Regions from separate parts of the Stenotrophomonas sp. YJH_SMC_36 genome, predicted to be linked through region 1. Evidence: predicted binding sites of a transcription regulator. Region 1 holds the regulator's gene; the other holds the start of a gene.
What was found. The regulator FliA, encoded in region 1, starts transcription of late flagellar genes. The targets are predictions, from matches to a motif close to TAAAGTTTNNCNNNCNNNGGCCGATAA.
Positions count from the first base shown of each region.

Region 2: the regulator FliA is predicted to act here: its motif matches at 2,743-2,769, upstream of AC5P76_RS02280 (HDOD domain-containing protein).

Region 1 covers NZ_JCAFTD010000012.1:23,367-34,396, forward strand. Annotated here, with positions in the region: gene AC5P76_RS18415 (CocE/NonD family hydrolase) at 1-204, shown strand, start outside; gene flhB (flagellar biosynthesis protein FlhB) at 289-1,419, shown strand; gene flhA (flagellar biosynthesis protein FlhA) at 1,416-3,521, shown strand; gene flhF (flagellar biosynthesis GTPase FlhF) at 3,667-5,319, shown strand; gene AC5P76_RS18435 (MinD/ParA family ATP-binding protein) at 5,306-6,193, shown strand; gene AC5P76_RS18440 (RNA polymerase sigma factor FliA) at 6,190-6,933, shown strand; gene cheY (chemotaxis response regulator CheY) at 6,991-7,383, shown strand; gene AC5P76_RS18450 (protein phosphatase CheZ) at 7,383-7,988, shown strand; gene AC5P76_RS18455 (chemotaxis protein CheA) at 7,991-9,823, shown strand; gene AC5P76_RS18460 (flagellar motor protein) at 9,925-10,665, shown strand; gene motD (flagellar motor protein MotD) at 10,667-11,030, shown strand, end outside.
Region 2 covers NZ_JCAFTD010000001.1:531,154-542,183, reverse strand. Annotated here, with positions in the region: gene AC5P76_RS02285 (phospholipase D family protein) at 2-1,570, shown strand; gene AC5P76_RS02280 (HDOD domain-containing protein) at 1,574-2,656, opposite strand; gene AC5P76_RS02275 (Glu/Leu/Phe/Val dehydrogenase dimerization domain-containing protein) at 2,937-4,034, shown strand; gene AC5P76_RS02270 (autotransporter serine protease) at 4,093-6,921, opposite strand; gene AC5P76_RS02265 (thiolase family protein) at 7,105-8,280, shown strand; gene AC5P76_RS02260 (hypothetical protein) at 8,403-8,744, shown strand; gene AC5P76_RS02255 (hypothetical protein) at 8,891-9,301, shown strand; gene AC5P76_RS02250 (acyl-CoA dehydrogenase family protein) at 9,361-10,998, opposite strand.

The DNA of each region.
Region 1 (11,030 bases):
CGCATGGTCGCCCGCCGTGTGGGCGCGGGCAGCCGGCTGCTGGTGAAGGTGGACGTGCTCAAGGACGCCATGCACCAGGTGAACCACGGCACCGGACGCGATGTCAGCGACGAGTCAGCCGCCGATGCCGGTGAGCCCCTGCAGGTGGACTGGCACAGCGACAGCACGCTGAGCATCCCGCTGCGGCCGGCCCTGCCCGGCTAGCGTCGGGCGTTGCCCCGGCGGTGAACCACGCGCCGCGGAACAGTTCTTGCAGGCAGCCCGGCATCCCCTGCCGCAGTGCCCGTGATGTCCGAGAACGAATCCGCCGGCGAAAAGACCGAACAACCCACCGAAAAACGCCTGCGCGAGGCCCGGGAACAGGGCAACCTGCCGCGTTCCCGCGAACTGGGAACCGCCGCGGTGTTCGGTGGCGGCGTGCTGGCGGTGATGGCCATGGGCGGCTCGATCGGCCGTGGTGCCACGCAATGGATGAAACAGGCGTTGAGTCCGGAGCAGGGGCTGCGGCAGAACCCGAAGGAACTGTTCGGCCACTTTGGCGACCTGCTGCTGCAGTTCATGCTGGTGATCACCCCGCTGGTGCTGGTCTGCCTGCTGGCCAGCTTCGTCGCCCCGCTGGTGATGGGCGGATTGCGCTGGTCGGCCAAAGCGATGATGCCCGACATCAATCGGCTGAACCCGCTGACCGGCCTCAAACGTCTGTACGGGCCGGAAGCCATCGCTGAATTCACCAAGTCACTGCTGCGCGTGGCGTTCGTGGGCGTCGCCGCCGGACTGGTGGTGTGGAGCGGCTTCGACACCCTGCGCGGGTTGATCCACCACCCACTGGAAACCGCCATCACCGATGGCCTGGGCTTCACCCTGCGACTGCTGCTGGCCACCGCCGGGGCAATGCTGGTGCTGGCGGCGATCGACGCGCCGTACCAGCGCTGGAACTGGATGCGCAAGCTGAAGATGACCCGCGAGGAACTGCGGCGGGAAATGAAGGAAAGCGAAGGCAGCCCGGAGGTGAAGGGCCGCATCCGCCAGCTGCAGCAGCAGATGGCCAACCGCCGGATGATGGAAGCGGTGCCCACCGCGGACGTGGTGGTGGTCAACCCGACCCACTACGCCGTGGCCCTGAAGTACGAGGGCGGCGCCATGAACGCGCCCACCGTGGTGGCGCTGGGCGTGGACGAGACCGCCCTGCGCATCCGTGAAGTCGCCGATGGCAACAAGGTCGCCATCGTCTCCGCCCCGCCTTTGGCACGCGCCTTGTATCGGGAAGGCCAACTCGGAAAGGAAATCCCCGTGAGACTGTATTCGGCCGTGGCCCAGGTCCTGTCCTACGTCTACCAGCTGCGCGCCTGGCGCACCGGCCCGATGCCGGGCGCCCCGCACATCGAGGTGGATGAATTCGGCAAGGGAGGCCGGGCATGAGCGCGCAGGCCTCGTCCGGATTCAACACCCGCCGGCTGCTGGAGATGATCCGCCAAGGCCTCGGCGCACCGCTGATCGTGCTGGCGCTGCTGGCGATGGTGGTGGTGCCGCTGGCGGCGCCCGTGCTCGATGCGCTGTTCACCTTCAACATCGCCATCTCGCTGATGGTGCTGCTGGCGGTGGTGTACGTGAAGCGCCCGCTGGATTTCACCATCTTCCCGATCGTGCTGCTGGTCACCACCATGCTGCGGCTGGCACTGAACGTGGCCTCCACCCGCGTCATCCTGCTCAATGGCCAGAACGGCCACGACGCGGCCGGCAAGGTCATCGCCGCGTTCGGTGAATTCGTGATCGGCGGCAACTATGCGGTCGGCATCGTGGTGTTCGCCATCCTGACCATCATCAACTTCGTGGTCATCACCAAGGGCGCCGGCCGTGTCTCGGAAGTGACCGCGCGCTTCATCCTCGACGCCATGCCCGGCAAGCAGATGGCCATCGATGCCGATCTCAACGCCGGCCTGCTGACGCGCGAAGAAGCCAAGCTGCGCCGCGAGGAGGTCCGCGAGGAAGCCGACTTCTATGGCGCGATGGACGGCGCCAGCAAGTTCATCCGGGGTGATGCGATTGCCGGCATCCTGATCCTGTTCATCAACATGCTCGGTGGCCTCGCCGTGGGCGTGCTGCAGCATGGCATGCCGTTCGGCGATGCCGCTGCGACCTACACCCTGCTGTCCATCGGTGACGGTCTGGTGGCGCAGCTGCCGGCCCTGCTGGTTTCCAGCGCAGTGGCGATGCTGGTCACCCGTGCCTCGCGCTCGCAGGACATGGCACAGGCGATGACCGGCCAGGTGTTCGGCCAGTACCGTGCCCTGGCCATCACGGCCGGCATCATCGGCCTGGTCGGCCTGGTGCCCGGCATGCCCAACGTCGCTTTCCTGACGCTTGCCTCCATTCTCGGCTTCATCGCCTGGAAGCTGTACCGGAAGGGACAGGCCCCGGCCCCGAGCGACGCTGCCGGCAGCGACCCCGGCGCGGTCAGTGCGCTGGGCCGACCGGCGGCGCCGGCCCCCACCGCGGAACTGAGCTGGGACGAACTGCGCCCGGTCGACCCGCTGGGGCTGGAGGTCGGTTACCGGCTGATTCCGCTGGTGGACAGCAATCAGGGCGGCGAACTCATGGCACGCATCAAGGGCGTGCGGCGCAAGCTGACCCAGGACGTGGGATTCCTGATTCCATCCGTGCACATCCGCGACAACCTGGAACTGCCGGCCAACGGCTACCGCGTGCTGGTGCATGGCGTGCCGGTGGCAACCGCCGAGATCCATCCCGACCGCGAACTGGCGCTGGACCCCGGCAGTGCGCTCGGCCCGCTGGACGGCATCGCCGGCAAGGATCCCGCCTTCGGCCTGGACGCTACCTGGATCCAGCCGCACCAGCGCGCCCAGGCCGAAACCATGGGCTACACCGTGGTCGACCCGGCCACCGTGGTCGCCACCCATCTTTCCCACCTCATCCGCGAGCATGCGCCGGAGCTGCTGGGCCACGAAGAGGTGCAGCACCTGCTGGCCAACCTCGCCAAGAGCGCACCCAAGCTCGTCGAAGATCTGACGCCCAAGGCGCTGCCGTTGTCGGCCGTGGTGCGGGTGCTGCAGAACCTGCTGGTGGAACGCATTCCGATCCGCCAGCTGCGCAAGATCGCCGAAGCACTGGTGGAGCACGCGCCGTCCAGCCAGGACCCGGCCACGCTCACCGCCGCAGTGCGCACCGCGCTCGGCCGCTTCATCGTGCAGGAGATCGCCGGAATGTCGGTGGAGCTGCCGGTGTTCACCCTCAACCCGCAATTGGAACGCGTCTTGCAGGAGTCCACGCAGGGCAACGGCGCCGCGCTGGAACCCGGGCTTGCCGAGCGACTGCATCAGAGTCTGGCCGAATGTGTCAGCAAGCAGGAAGCCCGCAACGAGCCCGCGGTCGTGCTGGTTCCCGGCCCGGTACGTGCCGCGTTGGCACGCCTGGTCCGTCACAGCGTTCCGTCGCTGTCGGTACTGGCGTACAGCGAAGTGCCGGAGGACAAGCGCCTGAAGCTGGTCGGAACGATCAGCTGACGCCGCCCACCGATGCGTCAGAAAACAGACACCACCTTCGAACCACCGCAACAGACAGATGCCAAGGGGAACCCGTTCCGTGCAGACCACCGACCACCCGCGTTCTCCCACCACCACCCCGCCGTCCCCGTCCCGTGACCACAGCATGAAAATCAAACGATTCGTCGCCGCCGACATGCGCTCGGCCATGAACCTGGTGCGCAAGGAACATGGTCCCGATGCTGTGATCCTGTCCAACCGCCGGATCGAGGAAGGCGTCGAGATCGTCGCCGCAGCCAACTATGACGAGAGCGCGGTGCAACGCGCGCTGGAAGCCTCGCGGCGCGACGTGGCTCCGCCGCCGCCGAAACCGCGCACCGCCGCGGATGCAGTGATCGCCGCAGTCACCCGCCGCCGCTCCGCGACACCGGCCCAGCAGCCGGTGACCGCCACCACATCGGCCGTGGCCGCCCTCGCCCGCGCGGCCGTCGGTGCCACCGGCCGCACCCTGGACAGTGCGGACGAGATCGTGCCCACCCGCGGCAGTTCCGGCTTCGCTGCCACCCTGGCGCGTGCCACCGTCAACGATCCGGCACTGCCGGAGCAGATCTTCGCGCCGTTCGCGAGCGCCGTCGTGGCTCCCGCACCGGCGCCCGCCAACCGCGCCCGTTTCCTGATCGACCCGCCGCAGGACGAGCATCACGAATCCCCCGCGCCGGCAGTGCTGCCGCCGCCGCTGCCGATCACCACTGCGGCCACTGCGCAGGCCGAGTCCGTGCACCCCGAGCCGCCGTACGCGCAGGACGTTGCCGAGACCACGCCAGCCCCTGCCGCTGCCGCTGAAGCGGAGACCGCGCCGGCCCCGGCGCCGCTCCTTGCCCCGGCGCCGGTACTGACGGTGGTTGCACAGGACGATGCCGAGATCCGCCAGCTGCGCCACGAAGTGGCCGGCATGCGCCAGGTCATCGAGCGCGAGATGAACCGCTTCACCGACGAGCGCCTGCGCGGCTGCCCGGTGCGGGCGACCGCCCTGGACCTGATGGACGAGTACGGATTCGATGCCGGGCTGGCCCGCGATGTGGCCATGCAGATACCGCTGGATACCGAAGCCCACCGGGGCCGCGGGCTGATGCTGGGCCTGATCTCGCGCAGGCTGCCGATCGCGCCGGTCGATCCGCTGGAAGAAGGCGGCGTGATCGCTCTGGTCGGTCCGACCGGGGCCGGCAAGACCACCACCATCGCCAAGCTCGCCTCGCGCTTCGCCGAGAAGCACGCGCCGCGCGATGTGGCCCTGGTCACCACCGACACGCTGCGCATCGGTGCCCGCGAGCAGCTGTACGGCTATGGCCGCCAGCTCGGCATCGCGGTACATGAAGCCAACAGCGGTACCGACCTGGACCAGCTGCTGGAGCGGCTGAAGGACTACAAGCTGGTGCTGATCGATACCGCTGGCCTGGGCCCGCGTGACCGCGCCCTGGCCGCGCAGCTGCAGTGGCTGCGTGCCGCCCGCCAGGTCCGCACCCTGCTGGTGCTGCCGGCCAATACCAGCTTTGGCGACATGGACGAGGTGGTGCGCCGCTTCGGCGCGGCCAACCTGCAGGGCCTGGTGCTGAGCAAGCTGGATGAGACCGGCCGCTTCGGCAACGCCCTGTCAGTGGCGGTAGACCACGCGCTGCCGATCACCTGGGTGACCGATGGCCAGGACGTTCCGGACGACCTGCACCGGGCCAGCGCGGCCAATCTTGTACTTCGCCTTGAAGATTTGCGCCGAGCGGCCGATATGCCCTGCAACCCGGAGTTGAACCATGCCGTCGCGTGAGTACGCCAAGCTGACCAAGACCTTCCCGCTGTCGGCCACCCGCAGCGAGCCGCTCGGCCCTGTGCGCACCATCGCCGTGACCGGCGGCAAGGGCGGCGTCGGCAAGACCAACGTCTCGGCCAACCTGGCCGTGGCGCTGGCCGGCATGGGCAAGCGCACGCTGCTGCTCGACGCCGACCTGGGCCTGGCCAACATCGACGTGATCCTGGGCCTGAATCCCACCCACACCCTGGCGGATCTGGTCGCCGGCCGCTGCTCGCTGGAAGACGTGATCGTCGAAGGTCCGAACGGCGTGCTGGTGGTGCCGGCCGCGTCCGGTCGGCGGCACATGGCCGAGCTGGCCCCGGCCGAGCACATCGGCCTGGTGAACGTGTTCTCCGAACTGGAACGCGAGCTGGACATCATGGTGGTGGACACCGCCGCCGGCATCACCGACGGCGTGCTGACCTTCTGCCAGGCCGCACAGGACACGGTTGTCGTGGTCTGCGACGAACCGGCCTCGATCACAGACGCCTACGCACTGATCAAGGTGCTGTCGCGCGAGCGCGGCGTGGACCGCATCCAGGTGGTGGCCAACATGGTGCGCGACCCCAACGAGGGCCGCGTGCTGTATGAAAAGCTGACCCGGGTCTGCGAGAAGTTCCTTGCCGATGTCTCGCTGAACTACCTGGGCTGCGTGCCGCAGGATGACTGGCTGCGCCTGTCGGTGCAGCGCCAGCAGCCGGTGGTGAAGGCCTATCCATCCAGCCCGGCGGCGCTGGCGATCACCGAGATCGCCCGTCGCACCGCCCGCTGGCAGGCCCCCACCGAGCCACGCGGTGGCGTTGAATTCTTCCTCGAGCGCATCCTCAAGCAACGCGGGGTGGCAGCATGAAAGGCGCGGCCCAGTACAGGGAAGTCCAGCGCTCGGCGGCGACCGAGGTCATCGCCCAGCACTCGGACCTGGTGCGGCGCATCGCCCATCACCTGGCCGCACGCCTGCCGGCCAGCGTCGAAGTGGACGACCTGATCCAGGCCGGCATGATGGGCCTGATCGAAGCCTCGCGCAGCTACGACGCCGACCAGGGTGCCTCGTTCGAGACCTATGCCTCGATCCGCATCCGCGGCTCGATGATCGACGAGATCCGCCGTGGCGACTGGGTACCGCGCTCGGTGCATCGGCGCGCCCGCGATGCGGCCGCCACCATCCGCCGCCTGGAGCAGACCACGGGCCGTGCAGCCAGTGCCACCGAGGTGGCGGCGGCCATGGACATGCCACTGCCCGAGTACCTGCGGCTGATGGAGGACGCCTCGCGCGGCCAGGTGCTGAGCCTGGAATCGCGCATCGAAGACCAGGGCGAACTGGACACCGTCGCCCAGGGCGGACCCACACCGCAGCAGGTCCTGGAACGTGGCGAATTCGGCCGCGAACTGGGCAAGGCCATCGGCCATCTGCCCGAACGCGAACAGCTGGTGCTCTCGCTGTACTACGAGCAGGAGCTGAACCTGAAGGAGATCGGCGCGGTGCTCGGCGTGAGCGAATCGCGCGTCTGCCAGATCCACGGCCAGGCCGTGCTGCGCCTGCGCGGCCGGCTGAAGATCTTCGAGGCCGCGGATGCCGGGCTTGAAGAATGAACATGCCCGCGGCGGCCACGGCCACCGCGGGCGACTGAACAACAAAGGAACTCCGCTTTGAACAAGAACATGCGCATCCTGATCGTCGACGACTTCTCGACCATGCGCCGCATCGTCAAGAATCTGCTGGGCGATCTGGGCTTCACCAACACCGCCGAAGCCGAGGACGGGCATGCCGCACTGTCGATGCTGCAGAGCCAGCCGTTCGACTTCGTGGTCACCGACTGGAACATGCCGGTGATGACCGGCATCGAACTGCTCAAGGCGATCCGCGCCGATGCCAAGCTCAAGACCCTGCCGGTGCTGATGGTCACCGCCGAGGCCAAGCGCGAGCAGATCATCGAAGCGGCGCAGAGCGGCGTGAACGGCTACATCATCAAGCCGTTCACCGCGCAGACGCTGGAAGAGAAACTGGGCAAGATCTTCGAACGCCTGGCGGCCAGCGCCTGATGGACGCCACGGTCGACAAGAACGCCCTCGTCCTGCGCCTGCAGGAAGCCCTCGACGCGCTCGAATCCGGCGACGAGAGCGCCTGGCGCCAGCGCATCGACGCCCTGGTGGCCGCACGCACGCAGCCGATGATGAGCGGCCTGTCACGGCTGGCCCGCGAACTGGGCCAGGCCCTGGGCGAACTGCCGACCGTCCCCAGCGAGGCGGGCGAGCTGGACGACGCCTGCGCGCGCCTGGACCATGTGGTGGCGATGACCGAACAGGCCACGCACCGCACCCTGGACCTGGCCGAAGAGTGCCGCAGCCTCACCGAACAGCTGCGCGCCGAAGGCCTGCAGCCGGGGCAGGATGCGCAGCTGGAACGCATCCGCCACAACCTGACCGAGATTGCCCTGACCCAGAGCTATCAGGACCTGACCGGACAGATCATCCGTCGCGTGGTCGGCATCGTCCGCCGCGTGCACGAAGGCTTTGGCGCGCTGGGCCTGCCACCGGAGCAGCATCGCACCGATCCGGCGCTGGCCGGACCGGCACTGAAGGGACTGGACCGCCACGCGGTCTCTCAGAACGACGCCGACGACCTGTTGTCGGACCTGGGACTGTAAGCATGAGCGCGGTATCCGACGACATCACCGCCGATTTCATCATCGAGGCACAGGAAATCCTGGATCGCCTCGGCGAACAGCTGGTGTCGCTGGAACAGGCGCCGCAGGACGCCGACCAGCTCAACGCCGTGTTCCGTGGCTATCACACGCTCAAGGGCGGCGCCGGCTTCCTCGGCATCACCGCCATGGTCGAGCTGTGCCATGCCGCCGAAGAGGCACTGGGCGCCGCCCGCGCTGGCCAGGCGGTGCTGCAGCCGCATCACTTCGATGCCGCACAGCAGTCTCTGGACTACCTGCAATCGATGCTGGATGCCGTGTCTTCCGGCAACGAACCCGGCTATGCCCCGCCGGACCTGATCGCCCAGTTCGACGTGCACGGCACTGCTGCGCCGGCTGCTGTCGCCCCCACAGCAGCCGCGCCCGCTGCCGGTGACCTGATCACCGACGACGAGTTCGAGGCCCTGCTCGATCAGCTGCACGGCAGCAACGCCCCCACCGCAGTGGCGACGCCGGTCAAGGCCGACGATGGCCTGATCAGCGAGGATGAGTTCGAAGCCCTGCTGGACCAGCTGCACGGCGGCGCCGCCCCCGGCGCGAAACCCGTGGCTGCTCCGCCGGCGCCTGCGCCTGCACTGCCCGCACCGCGCCCCGCGGCCGCCGCTGCCAAGCCCGCGGCCAACAAGCCGGTGGCCGAGGCCGAGCACACCGTGCGCGTGGATACCAAGCGGCTGGATGCGATCGTCAACCTGATCGGCGAACTGGTGCTGTCGCGCAACCGGCTCAAGACCCTGCGTGCGCGCCTGCGCGACGAGGAACTGGACCGCGCCGTGTCGACCCTGGACATCGCCACCGCGCGCCTGCAGTCGGCAGTGATGCGCACGCGCATGCAACCGGTCGGCAAGGTGTTCTCGCGCTTCCCCAAGGTCGCCCGCGATGTTGCCCGCTCGCTGAAGAAGGAAGTGGACCTGGAGCTGGTCGGCGCCGAAACCGAGCTTGACCGCAACCTGGTCGAGGCCCTGGCCGACCCGCTGGTGCACCTGGTCCGCAACGCCATCGACCATGGTGTGGAGATGCCCGATCTGCGCGAAGCACAGGGCAAACCACGCATGGGCCACGTGCGTCTGTCGGCCCAGCAGGAAGGCGACTACGTCAGCATCGAGGTGCAGGACGATGGCGCCGGCATCGATCCGGAAAAACTGCGCGCGAAAGCACGCGAAAAGGGCTTGATCGACCCGGAGGCGGCGGCCCGGCTGAGCAGCGAGGAATGCCTGCACCTGGTGTTCCTGCCCGGCTTCTCCACCAAGCAGCAGGTGACCGACATCTCCGGCCGCGGCGTCGGCATGGATGTGGTGCAGTCGCGCATCCGCGAGCTCAGTGGGCAGATCCAGATCCAGTCGGAACTGGGTCGGGGCAGCCGCTTCCTGATCCGCGTGCCGCTGACCCTGGCGATCCTGCCAACCCTGCTGGTGCAGGCCGGCGAGGACGTCTATGCGCTGCCGCTGGCGCGCGTGATGGAAGTGCTGCATGCACCGCGCACCTCGCTGGGCTGGTTCGATGGCCGGGCGGTGCTGGATCGTCGCTCGCACACCCTGCCGCTGGTCGATCTGCGCCAGTGGCTGGATGTGACGCCGGCCGCCTCGGCGCTGCTCACCATCGTGGTGCTGCAGGCCGGCGAGGCGCGCTTCGGCCTGGTCGTGGACCAGGTCCGTGGGCGCGAGGAAGTGGTCATCAAGCCATTGCCGAAGGCCCTGCGCGGCCTGCGCGGCTACGCCGGTGCGACGCTGATCGGTGATGGCCGGATGGCCCTCATCCTCGACGTGGATGGCCTGCGATGACGCTCGCCGGGCCATGCCTGGCGAACCAGAAACTGTGACTACCGTCTGTACGCGATCGACCGGTGTCTCAAGTCCCATTCACACACGCCGATACCGGACCCATGGATAGACTCAGCCTCATCGGACTCTTTCTCGCCCTGGCCTCGCTGGTCGGCGGCAGCATCCTCAAGGGCGCCGGACTGGCGTCCCTGTGGTCGCCTGCGGCGTTCGTGATCGTCATCGTCGGCACCATCGCCGCGATCCTGCTGCACACCGCACCCGCCGTATTCAGGCATGCCTTCCGGATCGTGCGCTGGGTCGTGCGCCCGCCGCACAGCGATCGTCGCGAGCTGATCCAGCAGATCGTCGAGTGGAGCAACATCGCCCGCCGCCAGGGCCTGCTGGGCCTGGAAGCGCAGGTGGAAGCGCAGCAGGATCCGTTCCTGCGCAAAGGCCTGCAGCTGCTGGTCGACGGCGTCGAGCCCGAATCGATCCGGCACATGCTGGAGATCGAGCTGGGCAGCCAGGAACACCGTGACCAGGCCGCTGCCAAGGTCTTCGAGGGCATGGGCATCTATGCGCCGACGCTGGGCATCATCGGTGCGGTGCTGGGCCTGATCGCCGTCATGAAGAACCTGGCCGACCCCAGCAAGCTGGGGCATGGCATCGCCGCCGCCTTCACCGCCACCATCTACGGCATCGCGTCGGCCAACCTGCTGTTCCTGCCGATCGCCGCCAAGCTGAAGGGAGTGATCGCCCACAACAGCCGCGACCGCGAGATGGTCATCGAAGGCCTGATCTCGATCGCGCAGGGCGAGAACCCGCGCAACATCGAAACCAACCTGTCCGGCTTCCTGCACTGACATGGCCCGCCGCAGACACCACGAAGAGCACGCCAACCATGAAGCATGGGCGATCCCCTATGCCGATCTGATGACGCTGCTGCTGGCCTTCTTCGTGGTGATGTATGCGATCTCCTCGATCAACGAAGGCAAGTACCGGATCATGGCCGATGCGCTCACCGATGCCTTTGGTGGCGCGCCGCGCACCATCAATCCGGTGCAGGTCGGCAACAAGCAGGTGCAGGGGGGCGGCTGGGACAGTCCTTCGGTGATCAAGTCCGGCACCAAGATCGGCCCGTCCGCACCGGCACCCTCGCACGACCCTACCCTGCTGCCGGCCATGGCCTCGCAGATGCGCATGCCGGTCTCGGTGCACGACCAGCAGC
Region 2 (11,030 bases), on a different contig from region 1:
CATGAGCCCGCCTGCGCCTGTGTGGCGACGCCTGTTGCGCGTCGTTGCGATCATCTTCGCCATCCTCCTGCTGCTGGTCCTGTCCGGACTGCTGCTGGCCGACCACCTGACGCCACAGGCGCACGGTGAGCCGTCGCACGTACTGCCGCTGCAACCGGCGCAGACCCGCATCGACCAGAAGGTCGTGCCGCTGCAGGAGGCGCACCCCGGGCAATCCGGCGTGGCCTTCCTCGGCGATGGCATGGATGCATTCGCGGCGCGCGCGATGATCACCGCGCAGGCCGGGCGCAGTCTGGACCTGCAGTACTACATCTGGCACGACGACCTGATCGGTCACCTGATGGCCAGAGCGCTGCATGACGCCGCCGAGCGCGGGGTGCGCGTGCGCATCCTGCTGGACGACATGAATGCCAAGGACAAGGACGCGCTGATGATGGCGCTGGACCGGCATCCGAACATCGAGATCCGGCTCTACAATCCGTTCCGCAACCGCAGCGGCATCCTGCGCATGGTGGAGATGGTGCAGCGCTTCTTCAGCGTGAACCACCGCATGCACAACAAGAGCTGGATCGCCGATGGCCGTGTCGCCATCGTCGGTGGCCGCAACATCGGCGAGGAGTATTTCAGCGCGCGCACGGATGTGAACTTCCAGGACCTGGACCTGCTGGTCGCCGGCCCTGCCGTTGCACAGGCGAACCGGATATTCGACGACTACTGGAACAGCCCGGCGGCGATTCCGGTCTCCGCGCTGGCCTTCCATACCGACGCGCAGCTTCGCCTTCTGGTGCGTGAGTCCGACCATGAAGCGCAGCGCGATGCTGCCCGGCCCTATCTTGCGCGCGTGGCCGAATCACGCCATCGGCAGCGTCCCAGCCCCGAGCCGCTGCACTGGAGCAGCACCGTGCGCATCGTCTCGGATCCGCCGATGAAACACCGCAACGACGACCGCGGCAGCTGGCTCGTTACCGGGCTGATCGGTGAACTGGAGTCTGCGCGCAGCAAGGCCTTGTTGATTTCGCCCTACTTCGTGCCGGGCAACGAGGGCCTGGACGGGCTCTCGGCAATGGCGTCGCGCGGCGTGCACGTGGGCATAGTGACCAACTCCCTTGCCGCCAACGACGTTGCGGCCGTGCACGGCGGCTACATGGGCTACCGCGTGCCCCTGCTGAACGCCGGCGTGCACCTGTATGAGCTGAAGGCACAGGGCCAGGCGGGCGATGCAGGCCTGTTCGGCAGCAGCGGGGCCAGCCTGCACACCAAGGCCTTCCTGGTGGACGACCGCCGTGGCTTTGTCGGTTCCTTCAACCTCGACCCGCGCTCGGCCTATCTCAACACCGAAATGGGGGTGCTGTTCGACGACCCCGTGCTGGGCGCGCAGCTGCGCGACGAGTACCTGCGCCTGGCCGACGCCAGGCACAGCTGGTGGCTGGCAGTGGACAACCGCGATCGGCTGCGCTGGCTGGAGCGTGAGCCTCCGCCGCGCTGGGTGGAGGACGAGCCAGGTGCTACGCGGCGCCAGCGCTGGCTGTCGCGGATCATCAGCTGGCTGCCGGTGGAATCGCAGCTGTAGCGCTCAGTGTGCCCTGGCCTCGCCTTCATGCGGGGCGTCGTCCAGTGTTTCCACGCTGCGACCATGCAGGCGCCGCCAGATCCAGCGCAACGCATGGGGCGGTGCCGACGGCAGCTGCTCCAGCAGGGCCAGCATCCGGCCCTGGGTGGCGTGGCCATGCCGGCACAGCAGGCTCGCCGCCGCCGCTGCGCTGCCCAGCCGCAGGCTGTCGGACAGCGGGCCCGAGGCGTCGGCCGCCAGGGTCTGGTGCACCGGGTCGGGCAGCTCCCAGGCGGCGGCCACCCGCTGTGCCAGCGGCAACGACCACTGCTGCAGCAGCTGCAGGGCCAGGGCCGGCTGCACGTCCTCGCCGCGCGCCTGGGCTTCCTGCAGCAGCTGGCGCATCACCAGCGCCGCACCGAGTCCCTGCACCAGGCCCAGCCACTGCGCAGCGAAGGCATCGCCGGAGTTCACGCTGCGTGCGTGGTCGGCAGCAGCACGCGATGCCAGCAGGGCGTGCTCCCAGGTGATCGTGCTGAACTGCGGGAACCGCTCGCACTGAACCTGCATCACCGGCTGCACCAGCACCGCACTGATGATCTGCCGCACGCCTTCCGTGCCGACCAGGGTCACCGCCCGCTGCAGGCTCTCGACCGGGCGTTCGTGCACCTTGTACGCGGGACTGTTGGCGATACGCAGCAGGTTGCCCGTGAGTACCGGATCCTGGCCGATGATCGCCGCCATCACCCGTGCCGAGGCGGCATCATCGTTGACGGTCTGGATCAGCTGCGGCAGCAGCTGCGGCCGGCGCGGCAGCTGCCGCGTCGCCCAGTCGCGATCCTGCAGCGCGTCCGCCACCGCCTGTGCCAGTCCGGCGCTGGCGGCATCGACAGGGCCGGGCTCGCCCGCCAGTCGCGGGTACAGCGCCAGCGCGTGCAGGCCACGCTGCAGCTGCGCGGCGATCTCTCCCGGGGGCACTGGGTCTCCCTGCAGGCGGGCAGCCGCAGCGGCCACCGCCTGACGCGGCCCCGCCGACAGACGCGACGGCGCCGCGCCGGTCAGCGACGCAAGCCAGCCGCGTACCCTGCGTGCCCAGGCCAGCGTCACCGGCCGTGATCCTGTCGATGTCGTACTGCGCTCGCCATGGCCCGTCTCTGTCTCTTCACACGATCCGGCCACTGGCCATCGACGCAGCATCGGCCGCGCTTTCATCTTCTTTAACCCGCAGTGCCCATCGACGTCGACGGCAGACACTCGGGGAATGGACTAGAATGGCGCCGCGCGACCCGTCTCCCTGCACCGACGACGTCGCTTTTTTTGTTTTGGGACCCTACCGTTCACTGGTCGTTCGCTGCAGTTCGCCGCCGTTCGCACCATCGGAGACGCCATGCTATTCGAAACCCTCGCCACCACCGGCCACGAACAGGTGGTGTTCTGCCACAGCCATGACGCCGGCCTGAAGGCGATCATCGCCATCCACAACACCACCCTGGGCCCGGCCCTGGGCGGCGTGCGCATGCGTCCCTATGCCAGCACCGACGAAGCGCTGGCCGACGTGCTGCGGCTGAGCCGGACGATGACCTACAAGAATGCGCTGGCCGGCCTCAATGTCGGTGGCGGCAAGGCGGTGATCATCGGCGATCCGAAAGCGGACAAGACCGAAGTCCTGTTCCGCGCCTTCGGTCGCTATGTCGATTCGCTGGGTGGCCGCTACATCACCGCCGAAGACGTCGGTACCGACGTCAACGACATGGAGAACATCTACCTGGAAAGCCAGTTCGTGACCGGCGTCCACCAGGTGCATGGCGGCTCCGGAGATCCCGCACCGTTCACCGCCTACGGCGCGCTGCAGGCGTTGATGGCGTCGATGCGTTTCAAGTTCGGCCACGAGGAAGTGGGCAAGACCAGCATCGCGGTGCAGGGCCTGGGCCACATCGGCATGGAACTGGTCAAGCTGCTGCGCGACCGCGGCGCGAAGCTGTATGTCACCGACCTGGACGCGGCCCTGGTCGATCGCGCAGTCAGCGATTTCGGCGCCGAAGCAGTGAAGCCGGACGAGATCCACGAAGTGAATGCCGACGTCTTCGCGCCGTGCGCGCTGGAAGGCTCGATCAATGCCGACACCCTGCCGCGGATCAAGGCCAAGATCATCTGTGGCACCGCCAACAACCAGCTGTCCAGCCTGGAAATCGGCGATGAACTGCACGCGCGCGGCATCCTGTACGCACCCGATTACGCGGTCAATGCCGGTGGCGTGATGAACGTGTCGCTGGAGATCGATGGCTACAACCGCGAGCGCGCGATGCGCCTGATCCGCAGCATCTACCACAACCTGACACGCATCTTTGAACTGTCGCAGCGCGAGAACATCGCGCCGCAACGTGCGGCCGACCGAATCGCCGAGAGCCGCATCCTGTCGATCGGCAAGCTGAAGATGCCGCTGGGCCGCAGCACCCCGCGCCTGGGCAATCTGCGCGGCGGTTGACCGCCCCTGCCGGGCCTCGGCACGGCGCCCCTCCGGGCGCCGGCAACCCCATGATGGATCAGAACCCGGCGCTGTAACGCAGCGCCGCTTGCCGTGCGTCATCACCGCCGACACGCTGATCGATGCCCAGGCTCAGACGGCCACTCCGCCCCCACCACGACTCCAGCGCAAGCCCGAGCAGGGCGCTGCCACGCGGTGAGTCGGCACCGGGCAACGGTGCCCACGCGTCGACACCGACGAAGCTGGCCTGCCACTCCCCGGCGCCGCCCTGAAGGCGCTGCTGCCATTCGGCGTGCCCGCGCAGCGTCCAGCGTCCCCAGCCGCGCTCGCCGCGCAGCCCCGCCAGCAGTTGGCTGCGCTGCGTACGATTGGCTTCACCCCGCAGGCCGAAACCGAAGCCGCCGCGCTCGTTGAACGCCGCGGTATCCACCCGCGTGGCACTGGCACCGACATACGGTGTCAACGACGCGCCGACGGTGCCGAAGCGATAGCCGCTTTCGACACTGGCGCTGCTGAATCGACCGCCGTAGCGCGCGGAAACGCCGTAGGCACCTGCACCCAGCAGCAGCTGCCGGTCCAGTTCGCGGGTGAACCGCCCTGTGCCGAACTGTGCCAATGCATAACCGTGCCCAACGCTCCAGCCGGCATACAGCTGCGCCTGCGCCTGGCGGTCCTGCCCGCGGTCACCGTTGAAGGCACTGCCACCGTTGCTGCGTGTTTCACCGAACGCCATGCCCAGCAGGCCATGGCTGCCCAGCGGCACGTCCTGACCGGCCATCCAGCCCCGGCTGTCGGTGGCGCTGCCGGCGAAACTGCCCTGCCCTGCCTCACCCAACGTGCTCTGCCAGGCACCGCGCAGCGCAGGCAGAGCCTGCACGCGATCGAAACGGGCGGCCACCGCGCGTCGCGACATGTCGATGCTGTCGAAGGTCGCCGCCTCGGCACGCGTGTGGGCCTTGCCGGACAGGCTCTCCAGCGTGGCCGCCAGGCCCGTGCTGCGCTGCAGGCCGGCCGCTGCGCCACCGAATGGTGAATCCTGCAACGCGTGGTTGCCGTCCAGTTCGACGAACGCGCCTTCCAGCCGCGCCGCAGTTGTCTGCACACCGGCATCGAGCCCACGCGCAGCGGCGGTGACACTGATCCGGGTCAGGTTCAACCATGCGTTGTTGCTGTCATAGCCATAGCTGGTCTGCAGCAGGGCCAGCCCCTGCAGGCCACTGGATGTGGCCGCGGTGCTGAAGGTGCCGGTCAGGCCGGCTGCAGCATGGATCAGATCCTGCCGGGTACCGTCCTGCGGCACGTAGCCATCGACGAATCCGTGGACGTGCACGCCACCGTCCAGACGGGCGCTGCCGGTGACCTGCAGCGCGTTGGCCCCCAGCGCGATCATCAGCTGTGCGCCGGCCTGCTGCACGTAGTTGCCTTCGATGGTCGCCGTGGTATTGGCGGTGGTCAGGAACACGCTGCTGCCGTTGGTCACGTTGCCGACCACGCGGGGCGTGCCGCCATTGAACTGCAGGCCGCTGGATGATGGATCGGCCTGCGGCAGGATGCTCACGCTGGAACGGATCACGCCGCCGTCGCGCAGCGACAGCACACCGCCTTCGATGCGGGTGGCACCGCTGTAGCTGCTGTTGCCGGTCAACGCCAGCACGCCGGCGCCCTGCTTGACCAGGCCGCCACTGCCGACGATGTCGTTGCTCCAGACCGAACCGGTGGATGCTGCGTCGACATTGGCAATCACGTCGCCCCAGTCGAAACGTCCCGGCCCGTTGATGGCCCTGCCGATGTCGAGCAGGCCGTAGCCGAACACCGGGTCCACGCCGGCGGCGCCGATGTCCTTGGCCGTGCCGAGCAGGGTCTGCCGTACCAGGTTGTTGTCGAAGTACGGATACCGCTCCCACACCAGCGCGGCTGCGCCCGACACCAGAGGTGCGGCGAAGGACGTGCCGTAGTTCCAGAAGTAGCTGGTGCCCGCGTCATCCGGATAGACCGCGCTGCCCGGCGCCGCCAGACAGTAGCGCGCCGCCTGGCCGCAGGCATTGGCGTAACCGGCCAGCGTGTCCGGCGCGTAGGGATCGACGGCCGTGGCCACCAGCCAGCCGCGCTCCAGATCCGCAGCCGGTCGCGAGCCTGCCACGCCCGCCTGGCCCGGCAACGCCGCCAGGCTGCTGGGCTCGCTGCGCGCATCGTTGCCCGCGGCGAACACCACCAGCCCGCCGTGATTGATGACGAAAGGCCGGTACTCGCCGGCGACCTGGGCGGTGGTGGGCAGGTCGGTCCAGTACAGACCGCCCCAGGAATTGTTCATCACCTTGACGTTGTAGCTGATCAGGTCGCGGTGCACCTGGGCCACTCCGAGGGTGCCGCTGAAGGAATTGCCCTGGCCGCTGCCGTCGTCTGCCGGCGGCTTGTCGGAGATGATCCGCGCCGACACGATCTGCGCACCGGGCGCGATGCCGCCGGGCCAGCGCCCGACCGCTGCGCCCGCGGCCAGGCTGGCGACGGCAGTGCCATGGCCGACCACATCGTCCACGCCCAGATTGTTGCGGGCAGGGTCGATGTAGGTGAGGTTGGCCACTACCCGCCCGTTCAGCGCGGCGGCCGCGCGCTGCACGCCCGAATCGACGATGCCGATGCGCACGCCCCTGCCGGTGGCACCGGTGGCCTGCGCGGCACCCGCATGGGTGACCGACAGGTGCGCATCGAAGGCCGGCTCCAGCGGTTTGGGCGGGGGCGGCGTGGTCGGCGGCGGCGGTGCAGGCGGCGGCGTGGTGGGCGGCGGGTCAACGCGCACGTTGCCACCGCCACCTCCGCCCCCACACGCCGTCAGCGCCATCGCCAGCGCCGCTGCCAGGACCGACCGTGCCATCGTCGTGCGTTCCATCGATTCCATCCCATGAACGTTGGCCCGCCTTCATCCCGGCGGGCATGCGGCGCCATCCAGCGGCAGCCATCCCCGACCCTCTATACTTGGGCCGACCCCCACGCAGTCTGCCGGGAAACCGGAGCGCATCCAACGCCCCCCGGTCTCCTTTCCGAACATTGCTTACGCATCAACGAGATTGCCATGTCCAACATCGTCATCGCCGCCGCCAAACGCACCGCCATCGGCTCCTTCCTCGGCCAGTTCAACGGTGTGCCGACCCCGACCCTCGGCGCGGCCGCCATCGCCGCAGCGCTGGAGCAGTCCGGTGTCCCGGCCAGCGACGTTTCCGAAGTCCTGATGGGCTGCGTGCTGCCGGCCAACCTTGGCCAGGCGCCCGCCCGCCAGGCCGCGATCGCCGCCGGCATCCCGCTGTCCGTCGGTGCCAGCACCCTCAACAAGGTGTGCGGCTCGGGCATGAAGACCATCATGCTCGGGCATGACCTGATCAAAGCCGGTTCGGCCAAGGTCGTGGTTGCCGGCGGCATGGAGTCGATGTCCAATGCGCCGCACCTGCTGCCCAACTCGCGCACCGGCAACCGCTTCGGCAACTTCCAGGCGGTGGACCACATGGCCCACGATGGCCTGGTCAACGCCTACGACGGCAAGGCCATGGGTGAATTCGCCGAGTGCGCCGTGGACAAGTACCAGTTCAGCCGCGAGGAGCAGGACGCCTACGCCATCGAATCGGTCAAGCGCGCGCAGGCGGCGCAGACCAACGGTGCGTTCGCCGACGAGATCGTCGCGGTGAAGGTGGCCACCCGCAAGGGTGAGGTCGAGGTCGACACCGATGAACAGCCCGGCCGCTCGGACATCGCCAAGATTCCGACCCTGCGCCCGGCATTCAAGAAGGACGGCAGCGTGACCGCTGCCAGCTCGTCCAGCATTTCCGACGGCGCCGCCGCCGTGGTGCTGCTGACCGAGGAAGACGCCAAGGCCCGCGGCATCACCCCGCTGGCACGCATCGTCGGCCACGCCACGCATTCGCAGGAGCCGGAGTGGTTCACCACCGCACCGATCGGCGCCATCCACGCATTGCTGCAGAAGACCGGCTGGTCGCTGGACCAGGTGGATCTGTTCGAAATCAACGAAGCCTTCGCCGTGGTGGCGATGGCCCCGATGCGCGAACTGGGCATTCCCCATGACAAGCTCAACGTGAATGGTGGGGCCTGCGCATTGGGCCATCCGATCGGCGCATCCGGGGCACGCCTGGTGGTGACCCTGGTCAACGCCCTGCGCACGCGCGGTGGCAAGCGCGGCATTGCCACCCTGTGCATCGGTGGTGGCGAGGCGACCGCAATTGCCATCGAATTGATTTAAAAAGGTTTAACTGCGATTTCGCAAAAATGAATGCGGGATCGCTTGACAGCCAAACGTGGCTTGTCATCATGTTGTCGGCGCGCAGTTGCGCGTTGCCTAATCTAACGACGAGGATTCACACAATGAGCATCAACAAGCTGCTGGTCGCGATGTCCCTGGCTCTGGCCCTGGCCGCCTGCTCGAAGCAGGAAGCTGCCCAGGACGCCGCTGCTTCGGCCAACGAAGCCGCCACCGAAGCCCAGGCTGCTGCCGATCAGGCCGCCGCTGCTGGCGCCCAGACCGCCGACGCTGCCCAGCAGGCCGCCGACACCGCCGCCACCGCTGCTGACGCTTCGGCTGACGCCGCTGCCCAGGCTGCTGGCGCCGCTACCGACGCTGCTGCTGAACAGGCCAAGGACGCTGCCAAGGCTGCCGAAGGCACCGCCGAGCAGGCCAAGGACGCTGCTGAAGAAGCCAAGAAGTAATAACTTCTTTCTTCACGCTGTTCTGGAAAAGCCGCTGGTTCGCCAGCGGCTTTTTCTTTGCATCGCGTTCCGCGACCCCGCCTTCACAAGGGCGTGAATAGGCTGGCGTCCCCATCCATTGCCGCAGTGCACTACCGGAGACCGCCATGAAGATCCGCTCGCTGACCCTGTCCCTGCTGGCCGCTTCGCTGCTGATCGGCCTGGCCGCCTGCAAGGGCCCGGAAGCCGAACAGGCCCGCCAGGATGCGCGGCAGGCTGCCGACAGCGCAGGCGCCGCCGCCCGTGACGCAGTCGACCAGGCCGCCGCAGCTACCCGCGAGGCCGCCGACAAGACGGCAGCTGCATCCGAGCAGGCGGCGGCCGATACCCAGCAGGCGCTGGACAAGGCGGCCGACGCTACCGCCAATGCTGCTGACCAGGCCAAGGTCGCCGCCACCGACGCCGCTGCACACGCCAGCGATGCGACCGCGGACGCCGCACAGAAGGTCGCCGACAAGGCGCGTGATGTCGCAAATGACGCGAAGGCGAACGCGGCCAAGGAAGAAGCCAAGCACTGAGCCGCGTCCGGTACTGCAGAGCGCCGCAGCCACGCTGCGGCGCTCTACAGAATTCCACGCTACGGCAGCGCGCGCGCCAGGATTTCCGACAGGTCCAACCCGGCCGGCAGGGTGCCGAACACCCATCCATGTTCACCGCCGAGCCGGCTGCGGATGAACGCATCCGCCACCGGACTGCGTGCACGCAGCAGCAGTGCCGCCTGCAGCAGCAATGCGGTGCGCTCGCAGAACATCCGCGCCTGCGACTCTTCCGGTGCCGGGGTCGTTACCCAGCGCTGCAGCGCAGCGGCATAGCGCGCATCGCGATCAGCCACCGCTGACAGCTCGCCCTGCAGTGCGGCCAGCGTCTCCGGTTCGCGGGCCAGTGCCCGCAGCACATCCAGGCACTGGATGTTGCCGCTGCCTTCCCAGATCGAGTTCAGCGGCGCCTGCCGGTACAGGCGCGGCAGCATTGATTCCTCCACATAGCCCGCGCCGCCCAGGCATTCCTGCGCCTCGTTGACGAAGGTCGCCGCCCGCTTGCACACCCAGTATTTGCCCAGCGCCGTGCCCAGCCTGGCCAGCGCCGCCTCGCCGGCATCGAAGGACGCACGGTCCACCGCACGCGCGATGCGCATCGACAGCACCGTCGCCGCTTCCGATTCCAGTGCGAGGTCGGCCAGCACGTTGGCCATCAACGGATGCTCCACCAGCAACCGGCCGAAGGTGCGGCGGTAGCGGGCATGGTGCAGCGCCTGCGCCAGCGCCATGCGCATTTCCGCTGCGGCACCCAGCATGCAGTCCAGGCGGGTCATCATCACCATGCCGATGATGGTGGCCACGCCACGCCCCTCTTCGCCCACCCGCCACCCCTGCGCGCCGCAGAACTCGACCTCGCTGGACGCGTTGGCCCAATCGCCCAGTTTGTCCTTCAGCCGCACCAGGCGGAATGCATTGCGGTCGCCATCGGCAAGCCGGCGCGGCATCAGCAGACAGGTCAGTCCGCCCGGTGCCTGCGCCAGCACGAGGAAGCCATCGCACATGGGTGCCGAGAAGAACCACTTGTGGCCGACCAGCCGATAGCGCTCGCCGTCGATGGGCTCTGCGCGCGTGGTGTTGGCGCGCACATCCGAGCCCCCCTGCTTCTCGGTCATGCCCATGCCCAGGGTGATGCCGGCCTTGTCGGCCACCGGTACGTCGCGCGGGTCGTACACCGGTGCGGCGGCCTTGCGCGCCCATTCGGCCAGGTTCGGCTGCGACCGCAGCACCGCTACCGCCGCATGGGTCATCGTCAACGGGCAACTGGTACCGGCCTCGGCCTGGTGGTGCAGATAGCTCAGCGCCGCGCGTGCAACATGCGCACCCGGCTGCGGCTCATGCCAGGACAGGCCGGCCACGCCATGCGCCTTCGCGGCGGTCATCAGCTGGTGGTAGGCCGGATGGAACTCCACCGTATCGATGCGATGCCCCTGCGCGTCGTGGGTGCGCAGGCGCGGGCGGTCGCGGTTGGCATCGAATCCGAGCCGGTACAGCTCGTCACCGGCCAGCGCACCGTACTGCGCCAGGCGCGGGACGAAGGCTGCGGCGCCTTCGCGATGCACCGCCTCCATCAACGCTGCGTCATCGGTCCACAGCTGGCGCCCGGCGAACGGTGGCGGCTGATTGAGCACCACATGGGTCTCGAAGGGGGCAGTGCTGCTGAAACCCGGTCCACTCATGCGATCCATCCGGCGGCAAGAGGTATGCGATC